DNA from 3 places in the Chengkuizengella sediminis genome. Region 2 is predicted to be linked to each of the others. Evidence: predicted binding sites of a transcription regulator. Region 2 holds the regulator's gene; each other region holds the start of a gene.
What was found. Region 2 encodes LexA, which represses DNA repair genes until DNA is damaged. Its sites were predicted from a motif close to CGAACATATGTTCG; they were not measured.
Positions count from the first base shown of each region.

Region 1: EPK97_RS02085 (YhjD family protein) is a predicted target of LexA. The motif match lies at 2,836-2,849, and genes of this name have one in related genera.
Region 3: recN (DNA repair protein RecN) is a predicted target of LexA. The motif match lies at 3,690-3,703, and genes of this name have one in related genera.

Region 1 is NZ_SIJC01000001.1:426,688-432,115, forward strand. Features, by position in the region: gene EPK97_RS02065 (DUF1885 family protein) at 1-292, shown strand, start outside; gene EPK97_RS02070 (DUF1292 domain-containing protein) at 412-693, opposite strand; gene EPK97_RS02075 (stalk domain-containing protein) at 807-1,403, opposite strand; gene EPK97_RS02080 (alpha/beta hydrolase) at 1,534-2,421, opposite strand; gene EPK97_RS02085 (YhjD family protein) at 2,451-2,792, opposite strand; gene EPK97_RS02090 (MBL fold metallo-hydrolase) at 2,988-3,737, shown strand; gene EPK97_RS02095 (hypothetical protein) at 3,905-4,378, shown strand; gene EPK97_RS02100 (NAD-dependent epimerase/dehydratase family protein) at 4,466-5,428, opposite strand, start outside.
Region 2 is NZ_SIJC01000005.1:286,618-292,045, forward strand. Features, by position in the region: gene EPK97_RS12730 (DUF896 domain-containing protein) at 1-30, opposite strand, end outside; gene pyrH (UMP kinase) at 252-986, shown strand; gene EPK97_RS12740 (hypothetical protein) at 1,057-1,383, opposite strand; gene EPK97_RS12745 (DNA glycosylase AlkZ-like family protein) at 1,418-2,632, opposite strand; gene EPK97_RS12750 (LysM peptidoglycan-binding domain-containing protein) at 2,712-3,089, opposite strand; gene lexA (transcriptional repressor LexA) at 3,254-3,871, shown strand; gene EPK97_RS12760 (hypothetical protein) at 4,165-4,323, shown strand; gene EPK97_RS12765 (hypothetical protein) at 4,435-4,725, opposite strand; gene EPK97_RS12770 (hypothetical protein) at 5,029-5,428, opposite strand, start outside.
Region 3 is NZ_SIJC01000002.1:220,111-225,538, forward strand. Features, by position in the region: gene dxs (1-deoxy-D-xylulose-5-phosphate synthase) at 1-1,576, shown strand, start outside; gene EPK97_RS05570 (TlyA family RNA methyltransferase) at 1,653-2,486, shown strand; gene EPK97_RS05575 (hypothetical protein) at 2,637-3,083, shown strand; gene ahrC (transcriptional regulator AhrC/ArgR) at 3,132-3,581, shown strand; gene recN (DNA repair protein RecN) at 3,843-5,428, shown strand, end outside.

The DNA of each region.
Region 1 (5,428 bases), on a different contig from region 2:
GGATTATGGTGAGGCTGCATTTCCCTATACAATGGAAGCAAAATCGGATTCAGAAGGAAAATGGTTTTATCTTAAAGGAATCAATCATCTATATAAGTATATTATCGTAGGGGTTGGCAATATGACTCAAGATGATGATGAACAGTCATACATTCAAGTTGTATTACCCGATGGTTGCACTCATGGAGATAAAGCAAAAGGAAATGAATTGTGTAAATATTTAGGAAAACAATTCAAAGCTGAACTTCAATTATTTAATGGACGTAAAATGTATTATAATCCTCGTAAGTAGAGTTTTTATAAAGTTACAGTCAAACATAAACTCACTGTTTCTATCAAAATAAAAAATGTTCATTTGCATTCTTAAAAAACCGTTTAATGAATACAAAATCATTAAACGGTTTTTATTTTTTATACTTTTTTGTTTTCTTCTGCAACAATTTCCTCATAGATGGCTACGACTCGTTGCCATTCATCATCACTTTCAATTGGCTCAAGAAAATTCTCTTCGCCTTCTTCAACCAATTTAAAGATAACTCCGTCACCTTCTGGATTGTTATTATCAATTAATACAGCATACTGATCATCAACTACTGAAAATGTATAAACAATCGACATTTCATATTCATTGCCTTGATCATCCGTAATAATAAAACTTTGTTCATCATCTTGATGGCTTAACTCGTCCGTCATTTAGTACCTCTTTTCTAGTAGATGTTCATCATACTATGTGTTTTGTGTATTTCTCATAATTTACGTATGTACACACATATCGTAACATGAACAGTTTATGAAATCAATTTGCATTAATTTGCAGTAAACACTTTTTGACCTACAAGAGAAAACTCATCGCTTTCAGTCAATTTCATATAAACATTTACTGTATATTCACCTGTGATTTTAGCTGTGAAGTTAATGTTTGGGGTATACAACCACATATTCTCATTTTGTTCAGTCAAATCTGGCTCAGTATAATTATAAACAATAGAACCATTAGGATCAATAATTTCATATTTCAGAGAATCTATATCTGTTAATAATGTATCAATTTGCGTAAAGATGAAAAACTCATTTTCATCGTTTTTAGGTACTGTACCAAATGTTCCAAATTGCCCATCTTTTAATCTAGTTAATAATGATACTTGGACATTTGGTTTGTAAATGGAAACAGTATCTGTAGCTGCATTATATTCAACCATAGCTTGAAGTTTATTTGCTATATCTCGAACTGGTAACATTGTCGTCCCTTCAATATTTAAAGCCGGTTTAGATAACAGTTCTCCATTGACTTGGACAGAAATTTCCTTTCCGCTGTATTGTTTAATTTTACTGTCAGCGACAACAGTGGCAGCCCCTAAAATAGAAAGGCCTACTATAAGTAAAAACGTGCGTTTGAATTTCATACTTTGTCAAACCTCCAAATAATTTCTTCTTAATAATGTTATACTCTCATATCAAACCAGAGTTGCGATAAATACTTAATTTTTTTATTGTATTAAGGAGTGATTGTTTTTTCGATCATCATATGTCACATCAGCAAGATATTTTATTAAAAAATGAAATGACTTTATTTGTGTACTCTACTGGATATTGTTGAAAGGAACGGACATGTACTTCACATTTCGTTTTCCAAAATTCAAATTGGTCAGGATGTTTGTTGAACATCCTTTCACTTTCCGTATAAGAGATAGATTGATCACCCTCACTATGGATAAATAATATAGGTCTGGGGTAAATTGCATCCACAGATTTGATAGGTGAAACCTCCTCTGGTTTAATTCCAATTAGAGGTCCTAATATATTCATAATTAAAGGTGTGAATATAGAATTAGGTAGATTAGACCATGTTGCTAAATTAGTTCTTAAATAATATTTCAAATCATGATAAGGACTATCAGCTATAAGTCCAGCTACAGAAGGCTCTTCAGCCGCTGCTTGTATTGCAGTAGCAGCACCCATGGATACACCAAGCAAACCTACTTTTCCTTCTTTATTTTGTTGTATCCAATCTATTGCTCCTAAAACATCATATTTTTCAAGCTGCCCTAAAGTGGTTAAACCTCCACTCGATTCACCTGAATTTCTTAAGTCAAATAAAAGAACATTGTATCCTGCTTTAACTATGGATTGAGCTAATGATAAAAATGGAAAATTGTCTTGCTCCCTATTTTTTGTATAACCATGGACAAAAATGATGGTCATCTTAGCAGGTTCTGTTGAATGGTTAGGTATAAACCATCCCTTTAGTTTAGTTACTTGATCTCTACTTTTGAATTCAACATCTGTATATTTAAGGTCATATCTCATAGGAGAATCTAAGATAGATTGTTTTTGGGGATGTGATAAGTTCCAACCTACATACATGGCAATTGAAAAACACCCTAACCCAATGAATATAACAATACTGATGGCTATAATCATTATGATAACAACTCCCTCATTTATACGCTTTATTTTATCATTAAAGCATCTAGTTTTTCTTCACATTTGTTTTTTAATACGGAAGGCATTATCTCACAATGATGTTCATAACCTTCAAAAACATACATAATATGAACATTTTTGTTACTTAAAATTTCTTCAACCACAATTTTACAGCCAATTTGTTTTATTCTTTTTTTTATACGTATATGATCGTGAAGCACCACTTTATGTAAACGATCAAGAAATGTATTCCAAAAGCGATTTAACTTCATCGATTCTGTTGTTTTTTTATCAAAATCCATTGCTTTTAACAAATACAATGAAACTATATATTCATTTATCATTCGATTGATATTTGATTCTTTCATTTTCATCCAACCTTAAAGGGTTTTTCTTTATTAATTATTATATAGAACATATGTTTGATTTATCAATGTTAATATATGCTAAAAGATCGATTTTCATGTAGATAAAATTTTGGGTCTGTATTTTTTACATCATTATGGTAACTTTATAAAGTGAACTTTAATGGATAACAGAGGAAATAGATTGGGAGGAATATGATGACTATACAAATACAAATGATTGGAACTGGGAGTGCCTTTTCAAAAAAATACTTTAATAACAATGCATTGGTTTATGCTGATGATTTCACTCTTTTAATTGATTGCGGCATCACAGCCCCCATGGCTTTACATCAATTAAACAAAACAGTTCAAGAAATCGATGGGATATTAATTACTCATTTACATGCTGATCACGTAGGTGGAGTAGAGGAATTAGCCTTTCAAGCAAAATACTTATATAATATAAAACCAAAACTTTTTATTTGTTCTAAATTATTACCTATTTTATGGGAAAACAGTTTAAAAGCAGGGTTGAGTGATGGACAAGGAAATAAGTTAGAAGATTTTTTTGAGGTCATTCCGATAATTGAAAATGAAAATACGATTATCACTCCATCTTTAAATATAGAAATGATACAAACAAAGCATATTCCAAATAAATTAAGTTACTCATTATTGATTAATGATGACATATTTTATAGCGCAGATATGCAGTTTGATCCTAACTTGCTTGCACACATTCATAAAGAAAGAAATTGCAAAACCATTCTTCATGATTGTAATTTAGAGGAACCTGGAAAAGTCGAAGTACATGCTAACTTGAGCCAACTTTTAACTCTTCCAGAAGAGATTCAAGATAAAATTTTACTTATGCATTATGGGGATAACATGGAAACGTTTGTTGGTAAAACTGGAAAGATGTCATTTATAGAGCAACAAAAAAAATATATATTCCCCAAACAGTGATGAAGAATCACTGATTTCTAACATAAAATAAAATCATCACTCGACATATTGACATAAACAAATGCGGATTTTTTATAACAAAGGGGAATCCTAGTCCTTTGGCCCAATCCAATCGATATCTTACCACATAAAATAACATGAACGTAATCTCGATTGGAGGTGAAATCATGGGACATTTTGACAGAACGACCTGTGATTGTTGTGTATGTCCAATGCAGTGTGTGATGCAACAACTAGTAGGTCAAACGGATGTGGCTATCACTACACCTGTTGGTGATGAATTTAATGTTACAATTAATTCTGTTGATAATTTTATAGCGGATACTTCTGCAGGATTGTACGCTATATGTAATGTCACTGCTGTTGCAAGTGATGCATTAGGAATTGATACTAAATTGAAACCAGTGCGACAGGATAAAAAAGGCGAGTGCAGCTGTTGTGAGGATCCAGCCACAAACGAACTAATTAAATTAATTAATCAAGAGGTTGGCATTGAATTTATAACAAACTCGAGTCTTGTCATGATTCCTGGAACTGTTCTAAAGGTTGGGGAAGGTATCGTTATTAGTGAACTCGTAAGCTCAGAAAAGATAGCCATATCTACTTGTCAAGTTACAAGAATTGATCCAGACCCAGCCTAATGTTTCGTTAATTTTCTCCAGTTCATTAAAATATCAATTTCCCTCTACTGACATTAGTTCGTCTAGCTAAAGTGGGGGGGCTGCATTTTATTCTTTATAATTCCAAAATATATCAGGTTTAAGAACTTGTTTCTTCTCTTTAATTCGATCTGTATATCTAACTAACTGATGAATCATGTTTTCTAACTCACGTTCAACATCTACTGTTTGCTTAAACCCAAGGTTCAGAAGATTTTGATGATCTGGTTGATAATAGTGGTCTTCAAGTTCCAGGCGAGGGTTTTCCAAGTGTTGAATCTGAACGTTTAACCCGAATCCCTCTGCAACTTTCTTTACTTTTTGTGCCAATTCGAACAGACAATATACATTCTGAAACTGATTGAAGACACGATATTCACCTTTCGGTGGCGGATGTTCTAATATTAGTGTTAAACATTGCATCGAATCTTGAAGTGATAAAAACCCACGTTTCTGATTTCCTGAACCATAGATCGTAAGTGGATATTCGATTACGGCTTCACAACAGAACCTATTGATGATCGTTCCAAATGCCTGATCAAAATCCAAACGTGTAAATAACCGCTCATAGTTCCCCATTTCATCAATATGAGTACCAAAGACAACACCTTGCATAACATCTGTTGCCTTCAAGCCCCAGAGTTTACAAGCGAACATAACATTGTTTGATCCATGAACCTTGCTCCAATGATACCATGATCCCGCTTGGCGCGGAAAAGGGAGTTTATCTTTTCGTCCCCTAAACTCGACCTCAAAAAATCCCTCAGGTATGTCTAGATCAGGTGTACCATACTCACCCATTGTTCCAAGCTTTATTAATTGCGCTTCAGGTGACCATTCCTTCATTGCAAATAATATATTAAATGTTGTCGTAATATTATTATTTTGCACAAATACAGCATGATGTACATCAATGGATGAATAAGGTGCAGATGCACACTCAGCAAAGTGTACAATTGCTTCTGGTTGAAATTCCTGAAAGATGTGTTCTACAAAATCATAGTTTCTCAAATCCCCTTCCCAGAATTTAAC
Region 2 (5,428 bases):
GTTAATTCTGTTGATTTGATCGTTGTTCATAACATTTAATCCTCCTTATCTACCCCATTACTTTGACATTTCAAAAAAAAATTGTCAAGTGACTTTAATGATCAATGATTGATACAGAAAAAAAGCTTGACCATTCCTTACTATTTATATAAACTAACAAACAGAATATTTAGAATACATAAGATAGGTGGGGTTGAAAAACTAAGGATTGTTAAAATCTTTAGTTCTTTTTTTATATCTTATTGGGAGTGATGAATTTGTATAAACGAGTATTGGTAAAATTAAGCGGAGGTGCACTTGCGGATCCGAATGGAAATAATTTTGGTGCAGATCGTTTAGAACACATAGCCAATGAAATATTATCTATCTCAGATAATGGGGTTGAAGTATCCATCGTTGTCGGTGGTGGAAACATATTCAGAGGAAATTTGGCATCTGTATGGGGAATAGATAAAGTAGAAGCAGACAATATTGGTACACTAGGAACAATTATCAATAGTTTAATGTTAAGAGGTGTGTTAAAGAGCAAAACAAATAAAGATGTTCGTGTTATGACCTCAATTCCAATAACAGCTGTAGCAGAACCTTACATCCATTTAAGAGCAGTTCAACATCTAGAAAAAGGGTATGTAGTTATCTTCGGAGGAGGAAATGGACAACCTTTCGTTACAACAGATTATCCAAGTGCGCAACGTGCAATAGAAACGAATAGTGATGCTATATTAGTTGCTAAACAAGGAGTGGATGGAGTTTTTACAAGTGATCCCTATCTGAACAAAGAGGCAGAAATGTATAGAAACTTAAACTATAACGATGTTATTACTAATAACATAAAAGTAATGGACCAGTCTGCTTTATTATTAGCACGAGATCATAAACTCCCCGTTCATATATTTAATTTTGATAAACCTGAAGCAATGAAGAAGATATGTGAGGGTCAGAATATAGGAACTTCTATAAATGATGAGGATACTAAATTTTATTAAATATTGAGATTAATAACCTGAATGAATAAAAGTCCAATTGCTAGGGACTTACCTAGATGTTGGACTTGAATCAATTCAATTGTTTCTTTAGTTTCTCTAACGCTATATAAGCTAACTCTTCCCATCGATTACTCTCATTAGATGATACAACCAACCATCCTGATAGTGGGATTTTATTTTTGAAGGGACTTAGTACACGTGTATGTTGTAAATTATGAGTTTTTGGATCAAAATCCTTCCCTAATTTAAAAACCATTTCCTTTTTATCATAAAATGTAAATACTTTCGTTTTATATTTGATTGCAGGTGAGCTCATCATTTTACCATGTGACACATTTACACCACTTAATACTAATTGGTTTGCTATTTTTTCAAAAATTTTACGTTCTTTTTCCAATAAAATTGCCTACTTTCACTTTCAATAAGAATAATTATTTTTCATCAACTAACCATCCTAAATTCTTTTCTTCAATTAAATTAGAATCTGCAAGTATTTGTTCTACACCCAAATAACGTATAAATCTCTCAAAACACGTCTTTAAATCAAACTTTAATTGTTCTGAAACCGTAAACCCAGGTTCCCACCACCAATTTTTAATCATTAAAACTTTTTTCTTTTTATCTTTAACTGGTTCAAACCTTGCTATAAACCGATCATTATGTAAAATTGGTAGTACATAATAACCATAACTACGTTCATTTACAGGTTTGTAAACTTCCCATATATATTCAAACTCAAAGAGTTCCTTAATTAACTTTCGATCCCATATCAGATTATCAAGTGGTGCAATAATTGAAGCATAACTTTGACCACCACTATGTTTTGTTAGAAAGCTTTCATCTGTTTTTCTCATATAGAATTTATTAGATATTCCGTGTATTGTTACTTCAATTAATTTCCCAGCCTCAATTAATCGTTGTAAGGACATTTTACGATCAGAACTTTTAATTCCTCTAATCCCTAACCATGCGTCCCCTGATCTATCCCATAATAGACCAATCGCTCCTATACGCCTCATTACATACCAGTCTACATATTGCTCAAACGTTTTATTTGGATCTTCCTTTAATAACAATTGCTCAGGAAGATTTCGATCTGTAACATCATACATTTTACGTGTTCTATCCTTATTATAAATAATTAAATCTCCTGCAAAATATAAACTTTCTAAGGCAGCTCTAGATAATCGAGTAGGTGCCCACGGCCAATCGACAATTTGATTATATGATAAATCTTTCGAAGATACCGGTCCCTTTTCTTTTATTATGCTTATTACATCATGACGAATTGCCTGCACTTCTTTTACATTCTTTAATTGTTCTCTCTTCAAAGCTCTAAACCTTGAAAAACAGGGCCAATCCTCAGTAAGATAAATTGACATGTTTTTATCCCATCCATCTAATAAAACCCGTTCTTTGTATAACAATTCTTGAAGCATGTGAGTACAAAAATTATAAATTCTGGATTGCAACACTAACTCTTGGTTAAAACCTACTACATTCAATGGATCAAATTGAATGCATCCAACACGATGAATAAAATCAATGATTCCTTGTTTACCCGAAAATTGATTTGAAGGTTTCAAACCTTGATATGAAATAAGAAAGTCGCGTGCTTTTGCTTTTGATAATGATATTTTGTCCATAGTGACATAAACTCCTTATAGATCATACTCTACTATTCTTCACTATTATTGGCACATTTCCTCATGTCAATTACACCATTTATAATTCAACATTAGGAATCAACAAGGCTTGTCCTATAATGATATTACTATTTTGTAGTTGATTCTCCTCTTTAATCTTAGAAATAAAATATCGGATGTCCACTTCTTTGGGTACATAGCTCTTAGCAATACTCCATAATGTATCTCCAGGTTTTACATGAATTTGTATAGTTTGTTCGTCTTGAAGTTGAACAGTTACCGTATTTTCGGATGCAAAAACATTCAAGATCGTTCCAAACATCAATCCAATTGTTACAATCACAGTGATAATTAAAATAAATAGTACCTTTTTTCTTAAAATAGTTGATTTGTTTTGAACTTTTAGCTGTACTGCTTTTTTTGTATCTATGGCATTACTTGTATAAATTAAATGCATATAATTACCTCCAAACATTTGTTCTAATTTCAGGTTATCACGAACAGTTGTTTGTGTCAACATATTTTTCGAACTTATGTTTGTGCGAAATAACGTTCTATGTTATAATACCAAATAATACATAGAACGTTTATTGTGATGAAAAAAATGGGGAGGGAATTAAATTGAACAAGTTATCTACTAGGCAACAATCAATATTAGATTTTATTAAAGAAGAGGTGCAAAAAAAAGGCTACCCTCCATCCGTTCGTGAAATTGGAGAAGCAGTAGGTTTAGCATCCAGTTCTACAGTACATGGCCATTTGGAAAGATTAGAAAAAAAAGGGTTTATTCGTAGAGACCCTACAAAACCACGTGCTATCGAAATATTAGATGAGGAAAATCCTACTATCGCTACTTCTTCCATAGCACAAGTACCTTTGATTGGAAAAGTTACCGCTGGTCTTCCAATTCTTGCTACAGAAAATATAGAAGAGTACTTTCCACTTCCAAATCATTATGTCGGAGATTACAATGTTTTCATGCTTCAGATTGTTGGAGAAAGCATGATTGAGGCTGGAATTCACGATGGCGATTACGTTATCGTAAGGCAGCAGCAATCCGCAAATAATGGTGAAATTGTGGTTGCCATGACCGAAGACAATGAAGCAACCGTCAAGAGATTTTTTAAAGAATCCAACCATTTTAGACTACAGCCTGAAAATTCAACAATGGAGCCAATTTTACTCAATGAAGTTAGTATATTAGGCAAAGTAGTGGGATTATTTAGAGACATTAGTTAATAAAGACAACTGCAAACTAAAATTTATTAAAGCGTCTTATAAAGATTAAACTTCTTCCAATATTGGAGGAAGTTTTTTTATTGATTTGATTAATTTATCATTTGATAAAACAAAATTTATAAAGGCATTCACACATTTTAACTAATATTGGTAAAAAAGTATAATCAAATTTTATTTTGCTTCATACATTATTAAAGTGCGAAAATTTTACATTTCATTTACTGAAAAAAAACATTTTTGTGCTATGGTTTGATTATCAGATAGAAAAATATAAAACATGTAGGAGTGAGACAATGGATTTATTTGGGTATGGGGATTATAAATTCTCAAACTTTCATGAGAGGACTAGACACCGTTTATACGAAGAATTTGAAAAATTAGAAGGTAAGAAATCATTAAAATCTCCAAAAGAAACAGATTTATTTAATAACAATTATAAAAAATATCGTTGAATTCCAAGAAGTCATCGAACTTGTTCTATTAAAAAAACCATCATATCCCTCTCAAGGAAACCTTGGCACATGCTGAGGTTTTTTATACTCTAAGTATACCCGTCAGGACATTCAATAAATAATTGTTATATCCACAACTTGCCATCTTGATGCTAGATTTTGAATTCTTATAAAAAACTCACCCTCATATCTTCGATGATAATTAAAGTCAAAATAATTTTCTCCAGTTGTATGTACTTCTTGAATTTTTTTACTGCCATCCCACAATTGTATACGAACAAATGGTTTAGATGAAATATAAACTCTACTAATAGAATCAATAAGAGGAACATCGTAATACGCACGTTTGTTTAACCTGGGACTATAAGAAACTCCTTCTGTTTGTACTAACTTTTTTAACATGCTAATAACTCCTCCTTAATAAATTAGTAATATTTATTTATTCATTATCATAATAATATATTTTTTAAGTTTCATAATTTTTGATTACAACGAACTGAACCCGAAAAATGATATAATAATATAGATATACTTTCATTTTCAAGTAACAATATACAAATATGTATATTTCTAATTTAAGTAAAACAAAAAAACAAAAAATCCATAATAAAAGCTTCTCCATAGCGGAATAAGCTTTTATTATGGATTTTTTCAATTAATCAATGCGATAGCTAAATCTCAATATTAAAACCCGAATATTTGGTATTAAGACTGGATGACCCTTGTTATTGCACATGTGGAAATTACAGTTGGAAAATTACTAGTACCACTACCAGTTACTACCGCAATCCCTTCTCCAACATCAGTAACTGTGCCCAGTATGTTAGGAACTATTCCCAATGTTTCCACGAATACGTCTTTTCCTTTAAGTAATTTTAATACATTTGTCATTGGGGCTTCACAGCAACTACATTCTCCCACATTTTTTTTAATTGGTTTTAGCCTTAAATTACGACTAGGCATTGGTACAAAAACCGCAACAACATTACAAATAGGATAATTTCCTTGTGAAGTAAACACTATAAAGTCATTAACTTCATTTATCACCTGACTAACTGGATTAGTTGTTTGGATTAGAATGCTGACTTCCTCCCCAACCAACTGT
Region 3 (5,428 bases), on a different contig from region 2:
TGTTTGGGAAGCAGGACATAGCAGCACTTCATTATCTGCTGCGATGGGTATGGCCTTGGCACGTGATTTAAAAGGAGAAAAGAACAATGTCATTGCTTTAATTGGAGATGGTGCAATGACTGGAGGTATGGCTCTAGAGGCTTTAAATCATATAGGGCATGAGAAGAAAAAAATGATTGTTGTTTTGAATGATAACGAGATGTCTATAGCCCCAAATGTAGGAGCGATTCATAACTATCTAAGCAAAATCCGAGCAGACAAGCATTATTTAAAAGCGAAAGAAGAAGCTCAACAATTACTTAAAAAAATACCAAAAGTAGGCGGTACATTAGCTAAATCTGTGGAGCGTCTAAAGGACAGTATGAAATATTTAATTGTTTCGGGTGTTTTATTTGAGGAATTGGGCTTTAATTATATAGGTCCCATAGATGGACATAATATTGAACTGCTATTGCAAGCTTTTAAACAAGCAGATAAAATTGATGGTCCTGTTCTTGTACATGTTGTGACTGTAAAAGGAAAGGGTTATTCGCCTGCGGAAATTGATTCTCATAAATGGCATGGGGTAGGTCCATATAAATTAGAATCTGATCAGGATGAAAAGCAAAAAAAAGCACAAACAGTACCTAGTTATTCAAACGTATTCTCTAAAGCTTTAATCGATTTAGCTAAAGAAGATGAACGAATTGTAGGAGTGACTGCCGCAATGCCTAGCGGGACCACTTTAAATAAATTTGCTCATCATTTTCCTGACCGAATGATTGATGTAGGTATTGCAGAACAGCATGCAACAACCATGAGTGCGGGATTAGCTGATTTAGGTATGAAGCCTGTTTTTGCAGTATATTCCACGTTTTTACAAAGAGCGTACGATCAACTTGTTCATGATGTATGCAGGCAAAATTTGAATGTCGTTTTTGCTATTGACCGTGCTGGATTAGTCGGTGATGACGGGGAGACACACCAGGGGGCATATGACTTAGCTTATCTAAATCATATTCCAAATATCGTTATTATGGTACCAAAGGATGAGAATGAACTTCAGCATATGGTGAAAACTGCAATAGATTATAATGAGGGACCTATTGCATTCCGTTATCCACGAGGATCAGGTTTTGGTGTGGAAATGGATAAAGAGAAAAAAGCTTTGCCGATTGGTTCTTGGGAAGTAGTTAGAGACGGTGATCAAGTTTCTGTTTTAGCTGTAGGACCTATGGTAAAACTAGCAGAAGAAGCAGCTGATGAATTAGCTAAAGAAAATATCCAATTAGAGGTCATCAATGCACGGTTTGTGAAACCTTTAGATCATTCCATGCTTCAAGACTTGGCAAATGATAATAAAGCATTGATTACTTTAGAGGAAGGTTCCATCAAGGGTGGACTTGGAAGTGCTATTCTTGAATTTTATGCAGAAGAAGAAATTTATCATATGAGGATTAAACAAATGGGTTACCCAGATTATTTTGTCGAACACGGCAGTGTCAAATATCAACGTAAGGAAATCGGATTAACAGTTGAAAACATCATTGAAAAAGTAAAACATCTATGTAATCAAAAAAGTGAAGTAAACACATAACCATCAACAACAAATATGGAATCTGGACACATTTAACCAGAATCTCAATTAACTTCTTTAAGAATCTAGGTGTATTATGCAAGCAGATAAAGAACGGATTGATATTTTATTAACTGAATTAGGACATTTCGATAGCAGAGAGAAGGCAAAAGCAGCTATTATGGCAGGTCTTGTTTTTGTAAATGAAGAGCGGGTTGAAAAAGCAGGTACTAAGATACCAAGAAATACTACCCAAATTCGAATAAAAGGAAATTTGCACCCCTACGTAAGTAGAGGAGGTTTAAAACTTGAAAAAGCAATTCATGCTTTTAATCTCCACTTGGAAGGTAGTGTAGCTTTAGATATTGGAGCATCAACGGGTGGGTTTACTGATTGCGCACTGCAAAATGGGGCATCATACGTATATGCGATTGATGTAGGTTATAATCAACTTGATTGGTCCCTACGTAAATCTTCTCAAGTAAAAGTAATGGAACGTACTAATTTTCGATATGTTAAAAAAGAGGACTTACAAGGTCCAACACCAACTTTTGCTTCTATAGATGTTAGTTTTATTTCATTACGTTTGATTTTACCAACATTAAAGGAAATATTAGATGAAAAGGGAACAATCGTAGCACTTGTGAAACCTCAGTTTGAAGCAGGACGTGATAAAGTCGGGAAATCAGGAGTTATCAAGGACCCTCAAATTCATAGAGAGGTATTAATCACTGTATTAGAAATGGCTCAACAATTAGGTTTATATTTACAAGGTTTAACTTATTCACCCATTAAAGGCGGAGAAGGAAACATAGAATTTTTAGCATGTTGGAATACTTCTAATGAATTGAATAAGACTATCGTGCAATCTGATCACTTCTCAAAATTAATTGATGAAGTTCTTAATCAAGCTAAAGAATTATCGAATTAAAGATCACCGGTAGGTGGTTTTTATTTCACATTATATGTAAAGGCTTACATTATTGATGATGTCCAATATATTTCATCTCAAGGATGAAATTCTGTTAATTATGGCAGGAAATTGATGTCTTATCTCGAATATTAATTTCGAGGTGATATGATGCCATATGAAAAGGATTTATTGGTATTATTACTCATTGTTATTAGTGTATTAGTTTGGTTCTTCTTTCTGATCAGGAAATGGTTCAAAACAGCAATGAGATCCAATATCCCACTTCATGAGGCTAGTGAGCCAAAAGGAAAGGCGATTTCCATTCTAGAAAGATATGGTTACGATGTAATTGCGGGAAAACTAGTCGTACCTATTCAAATTAATATCGATGGGTCAGATCTTTCAAGCCGATTTTATATTGATTATATAGCTACAAAAGATAATGAAGATTATATTGTAATACTTGCAAAACATCGTCATAATGTAAATTGGAAAGCAGGGAGCTCAATTAGAGATCATTTATTTAATTATGCGATCTTATACGACAAGATTAAGGGTATTATCTACGTAGACTTATCAAATAATACCATTAAAAAAGTAGTTTTCCAGTGGTAAAAAGTCAAGTGAAATTAATATAAATTTACTTAATTTTAGGAGGAAGTTATGAAAGGACAAAGATTGATAAAGATTAGAGAATTAATTACAAATCATGACATAGAAACACAGGAGGAATTAGTATCCTCCTTAAAAGAAGCTGGCTTTAACGTAACTCAAGCAACAGTATCTAGAGATATTAAGGAGCTTCATCTCATTAAAGTTCCTTTAAACGATGGTAGATATAAATATGCAATCCCTGTGGAGAAAAAGTTTAATCCGATTCATAAATTAAAAAGATCATTAGTTGATAATTTTCTTCATATCGATGCTGCAGATAATTTATTAGTTATGAAATGTCTACCTGGAACTGCGAATGCAATCGGTTCTTTATTAGACAATTTAGAATGGAATGAAATACTTGGCTGTATTTGTGGAGATGACACGATCCTTATTATTTGTAGAACGAAGGAGCAGAGTATAGAAGTTAAGGATAAACTTATTGCTATGCTGCCTTAAATGTAGATTTTTAAAATAATATCAGTATATTCAAATATTGTAATATTCATAACTTACTTATATCTCATCAGTTCTTTTAAAGGGAACATATGTATGGTACAATGTATTCAAACAAACGTTCGTATCATTAGATAACAGAACAAGATGGGAGGTAAGTTTGTCAAAACTGATTTTAATATGAATCTAAAATACTTTATTTCTTTTAACAATCATCCTAAGTTTCTATTCGTTGATATATTCGTTTTGACAAAGTAGATAATTATGCTAATTGAATGCTCTATTCGTAACTTGGCTATAATAGAAGAAGCAAACATCCAATTTCTAAATGGATTCCATGTTTTCACAGGTGAAACAGGTGCTGGAAAATCAATGATTATTGATGCATTAAGTTTGATTATTGGTGGTAGAGGATCATCTGAATTTGTTAGACATGGATCTCAAAAAGCAGAGATTGAATGTTTATTTCACTTGGAGAAAGATCATCCAGTAATAAATGTACTTATAAAATTTGGAATAGAAATTGATGAAACTGAAAACTTAATCATTCGAAGGGAAATTACAACTCAAGGAAAAAGTACATCAAGAGTAAACGGCGTATTAGTCAATTTATCTATGTTACGTGAAATAGGGGAATGTTTAATCAATATCCACGGGCAGCATGAACACCAATCATTATTAAATGTTGATCAACATTTATTGTGGTTGGATTTATTTGGTGATGAAAAAATTAAGAATTTAAAAACTAAATATCAATCTATCTATAAGAGATACACAATGGTTCAAACTGATTTGAGACAACTAGAAGAATCGGACAAGCAACTTTTACAAATGAAAGATCTATATTCTTTTCAAATTGACGAAATTGAAAAAGCACAGTTAAAAATGGGAGAAGATGAATTTTTAACTGTAGAAAAGCACAAACTAGCTAATGCAGAGAAAATGTATGATGGAATAAATAAAGCATATCAGCTCCTATTTGGAACAGAACAAACATTAGATTCTATAGGAAAAGCTGTTTCAAATATTGAGCATATATCTCACTATGATCAGAAAGTGTTACAACCTTTATTAGAACAAATACAATCTGCATATTATCAGATTGAGGATTCATCATTTGGTTTAAGGGAATATCGGGAAAATATAGAGTTTAACCCGTCTCGTCTTGATGAAATTGAACAAAGACTTGCTTTGATAGCATCCCTAAAAAGGAAGTATGGAGAAAATCTCGAAGAAATTTTGAATTATGTGGAGAAAATAAAATCTGATCTTGAGCAAATGGAAAATAAAGATGTTAAAATTCAGGAGCTCGAAGAAGAAAAAGAAATTATTTTAAATGAGTTGAGGAAATCAGCTAAACAATTGTCAGACAAAAGAAGAAAAATATCAAATCAATTGTCAAAAAAAATTGAATTAGAACTATGTGATTTACAGATGGAGAAGACCAAGTTTGATGTACATATGTCTAATGATATGAGTCATTTTACTAAAGAAGGATGGGATCATATTGAGTTTATGATTTCACCAAATCCAGGAGAACCATTAAGACCACTACATAAAATAGCTTCTGGTGGAGAAATGTCTCGTATTATGCTTGCTTTAAAAACCATTTTTTCTAAAATGGATCGGATACCAGTATTAATATTTGATGAAGTAGATACAGGAGTAAGTGGACGGGCTGCTCAAGCAATAGCAGAAAAAATGTCAATGTTGTCAAAGGAATGTCAGGTGTTTTCCATTACTCATTTACCACAAGTTGCCTGTATGGCAGATGCACATTATCTAATTCGTAAGTCCATTGAAAACGATAGAACCTTTACCCATGTAAGTCATTTACATGAAGAACATCG